DNA from 2 places in the Peribacillus sp. Bi134 genome. Region 2 is predicted to be linked to the other one. Evidence: riboswitches for the same ligand, from Rfam matches in the RefSeq annotation. Region 2 holds a riboswitch; the other holds the start of a gene.
The links. Region 2 has a riboswitch for preQ1 ahead of LQ188_RS09445 (VUT family protein). Riboswitches for the same ligand answer to the same signal wherever they lie in the genome.
Positions count from the first base shown of each region.

Region 1: another riboswitch for preQ1. It lies ahead of LQ188_RS19945 (QueT transporter family protein); the one in region 2 lies ahead of LQ188_RS09445 (VUT family protein).

Region 1 covers NZ_CAKKLN010000008.1:335,855-340,922, reverse strand. The annotation lists gene LQ188_RS19955 (PAS domain-containing sensor histidine kinase) at 1-1,569, opposite strand, end outside; gene LQ188_RS19950 (VTT domain-containing protein) at 1,684-2,340, opposite strand; gene LQ188_RS19945 (QueT transporter family protein) at 2,464-2,949, opposite strand; PreQ1 riboswitch class I at 2,956-3,000, opposite strand; gene LQ188_RS19940 (YbaK/EbsC family protein) at 3,171-3,692, shown strand; gene LQ188_RS19935 (hypothetical protein) at 3,828-4,640, shown strand; gene LQ188_RS19930 (DUF3892 domain-containing protein) at 4,722-5,018, opposite strand.
Region 2 covers NZ_CAKKLN010000004.1:168,861-173,928, forward strand. The annotation lists gene LQ188_RS09430 (HD domain-containing protein) at 1-946, shown strand, start outside; gene LQ188_RS09435 (SRPBCC family protein) at 1,083-1,523, opposite strand; gene LQ188_RS09440 (SRPBCC family protein) at 1,552-2,034, opposite strand; PreQ1 riboswitch class I at 2,285-2,327, shown strand; gene LQ188_RS09445 (VUT family protein) at 2,377-2,919, shown strand; gene LQ188_RS09450 (hypothetical protein) at 2,941-3,090, shown strand; gene LQ188_RS09455 (PadR family transcriptional regulator) at 3,486-3,806, opposite strand; gene LQ188_RS09460 (alpha/beta fold hydrolase) at 4,117-4,863, shown strand; gene LQ188_RS09465 (YetF domain-containing protein) at 4,965-5,068, opposite strand, start outside.

The DNA of each region.
Region 1 (5,068 bases), on a different contig from region 2:
GACCTTTCCCCGATGCGCTTCGATGATTCGGCAACTGACTGTCAGTCCTAATCCGGTTCCTTTTTCTTTAGAAGAATAGAAAGGTTCTCCGAGATGCTTTATCCGGTTTTTTTCAATTCCGCTTCCATTATCTTTGATGGTGATGGAAAGGTTATTATCCATGCGTTCGAAATCAATCCAAATGTGATCGGCGGATGCCTCCATTGAATTTTTGAGCATGTTTATGAAAACTTGTTTTAATTGGTTTCCCTCACATAAAAGAAGCGGTATTTCGTTTTTAACAGATATTGATATTTGGGTGGGGTACGAGTCCGCCTCTGGTTTCAACAAGGTTTTGACATCATTCATCAGGTCGATGATTTGATGTTTGCTGAATGGAAGTTCCTGTGGTTTCGCCAGAACGAGTAACTCACTTACAATAAGATTGATTCGGTCCAACTCACTTAACATGATTGTGTAGTATTGTTCATAGGGATGGTCGCTCTTTTTAAGCAGCTGGACGAAACCTTTTAAAGAAGTCAACGGGTTTCGTACCTCGTGGGCCACACTTGCGGCAAGTTCGCCGACTATCGATAATTTTTCGGTTCTTCTTAAGCGGGCTTCGGTTTCCCGGATTTGAGTGACCTCTTTAGCATAAGTAATGATTCCGACTAAATCCTCGCCAACCATCATCGGGACAAACGTACAAGAAAGTAAGATGGAATTCCCGTACTTCGTCAGGAATTCTATATCTTTACCTTTTTTGATTCCCTTATGGTTTTCCATGACATATTGGCAAGATGTACGGATCAATTCCGCGTCTTCTGCTGAGAAGTTCAAATTAATGAATGAGGCTCCATGTATTTCTTCCTGTTGAAAGCCTGTTACCGTTTCAAATCTAGGATTCACCGTCGTGATCATTCCGTTTAAATCAAGCATCAGCATCGGATATGGGTTGTGTTCAAACAATGATTTATAGCGTTGTTCACTTTCGAATAATTGATTCTCCGCGACAACCCTTTCAGAAATATCCCTGCCAATGACGACTAAGCCTTTTCGTGAACCATCCTCATTGAACAGGGGAACTTTAATCGTATCAAAGGTCTTGTGATTGCCATCGGGAAGAGGGATGATTTCCTCACACCGTGTGATTTCCCCTTTTACCCACGTTTCTTCATCGGAAACTTCACAGTAGATCAACGACTCTTTATAAAATTCGGAGTATTCGGCGAGCTCACTGTCTCTTTTTCCTTTATAATCTACATGCTCCAATTGAAATAATTGCAGCCCGAAGGTATTGGATTCAAGCCATCGGCCATCACCATCCTTGAAGTTAACGAAATCAACCATCGAATTGATGAGTGTACGCCGACGTTGTTCCGCCTCTTTTAATCGTTTGAATTCTTCCCTTTTAGCTAAATAAAGATATAAGACCAAGCCTATTGATAAAAGGAAAACAAAGCCTTCCACTCTTTGCAGTTGAACGAAGACTTCCTTGTTTTGGATATTTGTAGTTAAAAAATAGTCGAATACGACTAATGTAAGAATCCCGGATAGGATATATATTGCTAAGATGGAGCGTTTGGACATGGAGATTCTCCCTGATTTTAGACATTTCAAAGGTAAAATTACATACACATTTTAACAAACTATCGAAAAAAAATATATGCAGAATCCTAAATAAAAAAACAGGGGCCAATGTGGTCACCTGTTTTTTCTGAAGAAGGTAAGTTTCTTTTTCTTTTTTGCACGCTTATAGATAATGAAAAATAGTAAGAAGAGGAGTGCGAGTGCAGCTAGCGTATATTGGTTCATTTCAACAGATAGCAGTCCATAGGGAATCAGCGATAGGAAGAAAAAGTATATAAGGTTGCCAAGCGCCGTCGCTAATAAAAAATCCTTGAACGTGACAGTGCTGACTCCAGCTGCCAAGTTAATTAAGCTTGTTGGGATAAGCGGGAAAATCCTTCCTGTAAAAACGTACATGAAGCCATGCTCCACAACGGTTTCCTGCCATTTTTCACCAATCTTCTTTAAGAGAAGCTCCTGAAACCAGTTTCTTGCTGCATAAAAAATGAATCCTGAGGCAACAACACTTGTAAACCAACTCCATAGATAGCCATATATGAATCCGAATATCGTGACATTGATAGTCAGGAGCAAAATTAAGGGGATGATTGTAAAAGAATTTTGTACAAACATCAATACGAATGTCACAATAAATGTAAGCAGAAGGTTTTCCTTCAATATACCAATAACAGAATCCAGGTCACTTTTCCAAACCAAAGTGAACAGCTCAGCATTAGAGTATATAAATATTGCGATTACAAGTAGACCTAATATGGTCAGGACTTTTTTCAAAGGGCCACCACCATTCTTACTAATAGTTTATCATTTTCGAGTTCATTGGTGAAAAAAAAGAGCTGCCGCATCATGCAGACAGCTCTTTTCCATTATAGTGGCCTAACGGCGCGAAGATTCCTTTTAAAGCCACTTTTCAAACTGAATTCTTTTGTTCATTCCATAAATGATTGGCGCTCCGATCAGGAGGACGACGAACTCACCGACAGCTGTAGTCATCCAGCTTAGCCAGAATGGCAAGCCAAAGGCAAGGTTCAGTTCAATTGCAATTAAAAACATTGTGAACGTGAAAAAGATAATCGTGGCGATCATCCGTCCTTTAATGCCTTTTATGAAACGAGAAATATAAATGACAAGCAATAAGGCGAGCAGGGATTGCCCCACCCCAAAAATCAAATCATATGGCACCATCGGCGAAAAGAGCAGATTCGATATGAAGACCCCGCCAACGATACCGTAGATATACTTTTTATTGAATACAATCAGATGATTCAACATTTCCGGTACACGGAATTGGAACATCTCAAAAGCTATTGGTTTAAACACCAATGAGACCGCCACATACAAGGCAGCCAATAACCCGTTTATCACGAGTGTACGAACATTCATTTTACTCTCTCCCTAGTTTTTTATCGTGGGATGGTTACGAACCACGTGTAGGCGTTTACCCGATTATTAATAGTATCCCATGTACGCTTGTTTCGTCAATTTGTAAAGAATGGTTTTAATTTATTAGTTTCCAAGCAGTAGAAGTGGCACAATAGGATTTTGATTTATTGCAATGAAGGATGATATTATTTCAATATGTACGTCAAAGGAGTGAATATAAAATGTCGATCGAGAGTGTTAAAAGCCATTTTAAACAATGGAATCGGGAAGGCGACGTAAAGGAGTTCGAAACATCGAGTGCTACGGTGATTGAGGCAGCGGAAACCATCGGTGTTATCCCAGCGCGGATTGCTAAGACTCTTTCCTTTAAAGGGGAAGGTGAACACGCGATTTTGGTAGTTGCCGCAGGGGACGCTAAAGTGGATAATAAGAAATTTCGTCAGTCATTCGGCTTCAAGGCACGAATGCTTTCGCCTGAAGAAGTGCTTGCACAGACCGGCCATGCAATCGGAGGCGTTTGCCCGTTTGGTCTGGCAAACGATTTAGCTGTTTTTCTTGATGTATCGATGAAGCGCTTCGAGTCATTGTTCCCGGCTTGCGGCAGTGCGAACTCTGCAATAGAACTTACACTCGCTGAATTGTTTGAATATTCAGGTGCGAAGGAGTGGGTGGATGTTTGTAAGGGTTGGGAAGAAAAGGAGAATGAGGAAACGGCGGTAGGCAATGCAGTTGATGTCATTTGATTAATGTGTCAAAAAATTAGATTCACATGATTGGGATTGAGTCCACTGCAGTGGACTTTATTTGTGGGGGCCGCATGCATTTCCATGATTAAAGCGGAAAACGGGCAGAAAGTGTTCCTGAGCGGAGGTTGAAAGATGTTAAATGGAAGCGAAAGAAAAAGCAATAGCAGCTATCTTAGTCTTAAAACTCTTTATGAAGAAAATATAACGGTTAAGAGCATTGCCCAGGAGCTTGAGTTTTGCCATAAAAATGATCAGGCGCTGGATATTCAGAAAGCATTGGAGAAAAAGAATTTTGATATATTGGCTGTCCAAGATCAAGGGGAAATCATCGGGTATATCGAAAGGGACGAACTAGGTGAAGGAAGTATTTCTGAATATATGAGAAACTTTTCACCAAGGGAAATGGTTTCGGATTCAACTCCTTTGATCCAGCTTCTCCATATTTTCAAGAATAAAACAAGGGTGTTCGTCTTGGAGAATAATTCAATTAAAATGCTGATTACCCATGCCGACCTTCAAAAGCCTCCGATCAGGATGCTGATATTCGGATATATTACCTTATTGGAAATGAGGATGAGCGATATCATCCTGGATAGATTCGGCGATGGCAGCTGGTATCCAATGATCAGCGAAGACCGTTTAGAAAAGGCAACCGAATTATATAGAAGGAGAATCGATAAAAATGAGGATATCAATATAATAGAGTGCCTGCAAATCAGTGATAAATTCGATATCATACATAAAGATAAGGAATTGAGGTGCTTCTTCCAAATCCCTTCGAAAAGTAAAGGGAAGAAGGATGCGAATGCCATCCGGAAATTACGGGATAAGATTTCCCATGCTAATGAACTGGGTCTGGACATGTCATGGATGGAAATCATCGAGGTTGTCGAGTCCTGCGGCCGACTGCTCGAAATCTCTGAATCCTATCCTTACGAAAAATAAGATCCGGCTAATCATGCTGGTTCTTTTTTAGCTCATCCAGACAGAAAAAAACTGCCCATATCAGGCAGTCTCCCCGAAATTTCAAAACTCCGGCAGTTGATCCAGGTTATTTTCCTTTATCCCATCGGGCTCACTCCGCAATATGTCACGTCCATATTTATGAAAGACGTCAACATTGGCCAGGTTGCCCGCCTTTGCTTCCGCAAGGGCTGTGGGGTAGTCGAGTTCGCGGCCGGAGTTCGTCTTGATGGCGATAATATTGTCCTCTTCATTTTTCCTTACGGCGATGATTTCTTCTTTTCCTGCTGAATCAGGTTGGTTTGCTTGCGGTGTTCCCTGCTGTTTATATGATTCATAGGCTTTTTCAAATTGGTCCATGTTTTAGACACCTCCTATTTATAGGGTGAGCCATTTTTTCTGCAATATAC
Region 2 (5,068 bases):
GGAACACATTGTAGAGGGAGTTCTGGAAGGGCTGATAGTAAGTAAACCGGTCCAAAGATTGAAGGGGATACATCAAGGCGGGGCAAGTTATTTAGTTAATGAGAAGTGGGATGTCACACGATTTGACCATTCAATTGGTGTGATGCTTTTAATAAAAGCGCTTGGAGGTTCATTGGAGGAACAAATCGCGGGCTTGCTGCATGACGTATCCCACACTGCATTCTCACATGTAATTGATTTCGTTCTGGATTGTAAGGATGAAGATTATCATGAAAAAATATATGAACAAGTCATTATGGAATCCGAAATCCCATTTATACTGAAGGAATATGGATATGATCGTAAAGTCATTTTTCAATCAAAATGGGAATTGCTTGAACAGCCAGCACCTGAGTTATGTGCCGATCGGGTAGATTATACTCTCCGGGATATGTATCAATATGGACATATCACCATCGAAGCCATTAAAGAATTCCTAGAACATGTAATCATAATAAATGGAAGGATGTATCTGGATAATATTGAATCGGCGGAATGGTTTGTGAAAACGTATTACAGCGAAGTTATTGATTTTTTCATGAACCCACTTAATATATATGGCTATGATATCTTGGCAAAGACCTTAAAAGTGGCTTTAGCAAAAAAACTGATCAGCCTTGATGACTTACTCGGTACAGATGAAGAAGTCATGTGCTTGTTAAGCTTCACTGAAGACCATGAAGTTCAAAACCTGTTAAAACGGATCCATGGTAATGTAAAGTTGAAAGAAGATCAAGTGGAATACGATATACATCGGAAAAATAAAATGCGCCTGATAGATCCTTCAGTTATTCAAGGAACCAAATTGGTAATATCATCCAGTGTATCGGAAAAAGTCAAGAAAATGGGAATTGAAGCCTACAAAAAAGCTTCAAAGGGCATGTATCTAAAAGTGATTTCCGATTGAATTTCGTGTCAAACCATACGGGAAGTTTTTTCTCGGAAACATCTAGGTCTCCTCCCTTAGTTGATTTAGACAATCGACATTAGGAAGGAGCTTGCTTAACGGATGCCTTATCATCTGAACCAGCACCCTTTAATAATTAAAAAACCAATGATGCTCTCAAAGTATTAACGCCATTTTCTAAATAACCCTTTAAACAGGTTAATGTATAAACCCAACCTTCTTTTTGTCCGATCATTTTGTTTATTATTTCAGGGTCGTCCTCACTCAATCCTGATTCGTTTACTTCAATGATTGTACTCGTTTTATCCAACTCTTTTAGTGTAATGGTAACAATCGTTTCTTGATCATTTCCGCCCCACGCAAACACGATTTTCCTATTTCCCTCAACTTCCATTACATTAATGACCACTTCAGCATCGTATTCGTTGTATCTCAATGTAATTGTCCTGCCTTGTTCCCATCTTTCCGAACTCGATGAGAACCAGAAATTCCTGATTTTTTCAGGATTCACTATGGCTTCAAACACTTCATTAGCTGGCTTGATTATCTTAAATTTCGTGATTATTTGGGTATCCATACTAAAACAACTCTCTTTCGATTTGTTTTTATTGTTTTCCACTATCCCAATCTACTGATATTGACGGCAGTGTCCGTCCAGTTTCAAGCAAGCTCTTCAGGTTACTTAGAATGGCTGGCCATCCATTATTCAAGCCTTCATAGGTATTGTCATCATATACGAAATCTGTCTTCAGAAGCTCCTCATGCCTAAGAATTAACTTCACAGTCGAATCGCCCATTTTCTGTAATTCAAAAGTGACCCGTGTAGGCTGCTCGCGAGGTGTTTCGTCTCCTGCCATGATCCATGTAAACGAGAGCAGGTGCAACGGCTCGCATTTAAGTACATTACCATGATCAGTAATCCGCCCATCTTCCAGCAAATATTTAACGGCTGCCCCTTCTTGCCAGTCAGACTGTACTTGCAATCCAAAGTGATATTTCTTCGTGACTTCACCACTCGTCAAGGCTTCCCAAAGCTTCTCTGGTGTGGTTGCGATATAAATAGGATAGACAAACGTAGTTTTTTTCATAATTCTTTTTCCTCCTCGCCAAATAAGGTATCAAGATCATAACATGACTCTATCATTGATTTTCGGCTTTCATATACAGGCGGTCAAGCAGTTTTTTGCGACAGAAATCGGCAAAGTCATTGCATTGAAGAAGATTTGAAGTGAATTGCTAATATCGGATTCTCCGTAACATAAAAGGGCCATATGGAAACTTCTTGATTTCCAATCGTTTTCAAGCTACGATAAATGAGGAAAATGATAATCCGCCCGGGCGGAAGAGGTTCTAGCTACCCTCTCAAAAAAACTAAGGAGAACAGTGCTCTTTCTTAGGGTGCTGTTTTTTCTGTATAAGGAGAATTAGGAATGTTAAGAATTTTATTGTATTTAGTATCCATAATCACGGCGAATGTGGTTACAGCAGCTTTTGCGCCATTACATTTTGGCATGTTCATCATCCCGATGGGGACATTGCTCATCGGGGGAACCTTCATCTTCCGAGATCTGGTCCAGAATAAATTCGGCCGCGCGAAGACCTATTTATGTATCGTCACTGCACTTATTTTATCTGCATGTGTATCATTTTTATTAGGGGATACGTTACTGATTGTATTTGCTTCCGCATTATCGTTTGTGGTCGCAGAAACGGCGGACACGGAAATTTATACCCGTTTAAAGCTTCCGATGAGTTGGAGGGTGTTTTACAGCGGGATCGTTGGAGGATTTTTCGATTCGGTGATATTTGTCGTGATTGGTCTAAGTCCACTGGGTGCCAATATATTGCCATGGGAAGCAGTACCCGCTGCGGTCATCGGGCAAATCATCGTTAAAACCATCATACAGTCAATTGGTGCCGTACTGTTGGGACGAATCAACGTAGAACTGGAGAAACGTGTAGTCTCCAGTTAAATGCCAGGAGGGGTGCACTCGATGGAAGGAACCAAAAAGGAAGAAGATAAATGCTATTGCCTCGAGGCCTTTCGTGAAAAATATGGCCCCCATGTTCAAGGGGAATGCATGAAGCTCTCCTGCGCCAATTATCGCAAGCATAAAGGAATTGACAAAAAAGGACCAAAATAGGTCCTTTTTTTGCGCGTTAACGGAGTAACTCACGAGTAAAAGTGCGAAATCAGAGTGCAGTATGAATTCATGAGTAAAAGTGCGAAACTCACGAGTAAACAGCGCAAACTCGCGAGTAAACGTGAAAAACTCACGATTAAATAGTGCGAACTAAGTGTGCAGTACGAATTCACGAGTAAAAGTGCAAAATTCACGAGTAAACAGTCCAAACTCACGAGTAAAAGAGCGAAACTCACGAGTAAACAGCGCAAATTCACGAGTAAACAGTGCGAACTCAAGAGTAATTCACGAATAAACAGTGCGAAATTATGAGTGCAGGACGAATTCACGAGTAAACATCAAAAAAAGCTTCCTGCACCGTTCCATTAATGGGGCTAGGAAGCTTTGTATTTTGTTTAGAATTGCTCTGTGGTTTTCCGAACTAATTTTTCGAGGAAGAAAAAGCATTCTCGCTTCCGTTCAAGTTCGGTTTGTCCATTTTCGGTGACATGATAATATTTCCTGCGGCCTGACTCGGACTCTTTCCAATGGCCTTTTATGAATTCTTTTTTTTCTAACCGTTTCAGGGCGGAGTAGAGGGTGCCTTCACTTATTTGATATTTGCCCATGCTCATTTCCTTCAAGATCCTCGTGATTTCATAGCCGTATAGCTTTTTTTGTGAAAGAAGTGAAAGCAAAAGGAGGTCAATGCTTCCCTTCATTAATTCTTTATCCAAATAAATTCTCCTCCTTTTCATTTCTAAAGTGTAATACGTTGTACATCGTATCACAAGGTGCATTTTACTTTTCTAAAAAAAAATGGTTAAATGACGATTGCTAAATAAATTTAATCATAGTAAAATGTGCTTCGGAACGGATGAGTTGTGAAGAGTGTGGTAAGGATACTATATACATGATTTTATTGTTTTAATGAAAATACGGAATAGGATAGAAGAATCACTACTCAAGGGGTATTAATTGATTTTTTTTCAAAAATCATTTAGATTCTATTTATCAACAAGAGCAAAGAAAGAAGGTCCTAGATAGATGAAAGTGAAAGCACCAGAGCCATTCACATATATTGGTGGAAAGAGAGCAGTTCTTTTACTTCACGGGTTTACCGGAAGTACAGGAGATATGAAGAAATTAGGGAAATACTTGAATGATCTTGACTATACTTGCCACGGACCTCTTTATAGAGGGCATGGAGTGTCTGGTGAGGAACTCGTTAAGACTGGTCCAAAGGAATGGTGGGAAGATGTAGTTAATGGCTATAAATTCCTTAAAGAAGAAGGCTATGAAGAAATTGCTGTTGTAGGAATTTCCTTAGGAGGAGTTTTCTCATTAAAAGTGGGAATTGAATTGCCTGTAAAAGGCGTAGTTTCAATGTGCGCTCCGACGCAAGGGAAAAGTATCGATCGACAAAAGAACCGCTTGCTCAATTATGCACAGGCTTATAAGAAGTTTGAGGGAAAAAATGCAGACCAAATTGCTGCAGAAGTGAAGCTGCTGGAAGAAGAGCCTATGCCTCAACTTAAAGATGTGCTGAATATTATAAATGAGACCGGTGAAAATTTAGATTTAATCACATCACCAACGCTTGTTTTACAAGGGCGCTTGGATGATCCTGACTATACGGAGAGTGCTACAGCGATTTTCAATGAAGTCGATACGCAGCATAAACACTTGATATGGTATGAAAATTCAGGCCATATTATCACATTGGGCAAGGAACGTGAACAGGTGTATGAAGATGTGTATAAGTTCTTAAATACACTGAACTGGTCGGAGTAATAAGCGAGTTGATAAATCCCCTTTAAGTTAAACTGTGTAAAGCCTGCATTCATAAGTAGGCTTTACACTATACTTGAGGGGATTTTACTTTGGCTGAAGATTTATTTGTAGAAAAAGACATTTAAGGTGTCGTTATTGTCAATAGTTGCCAATAAAATATCGTTCACGTCGGCATTATATGTTATTTTGATTCTGTTTTTCAGCC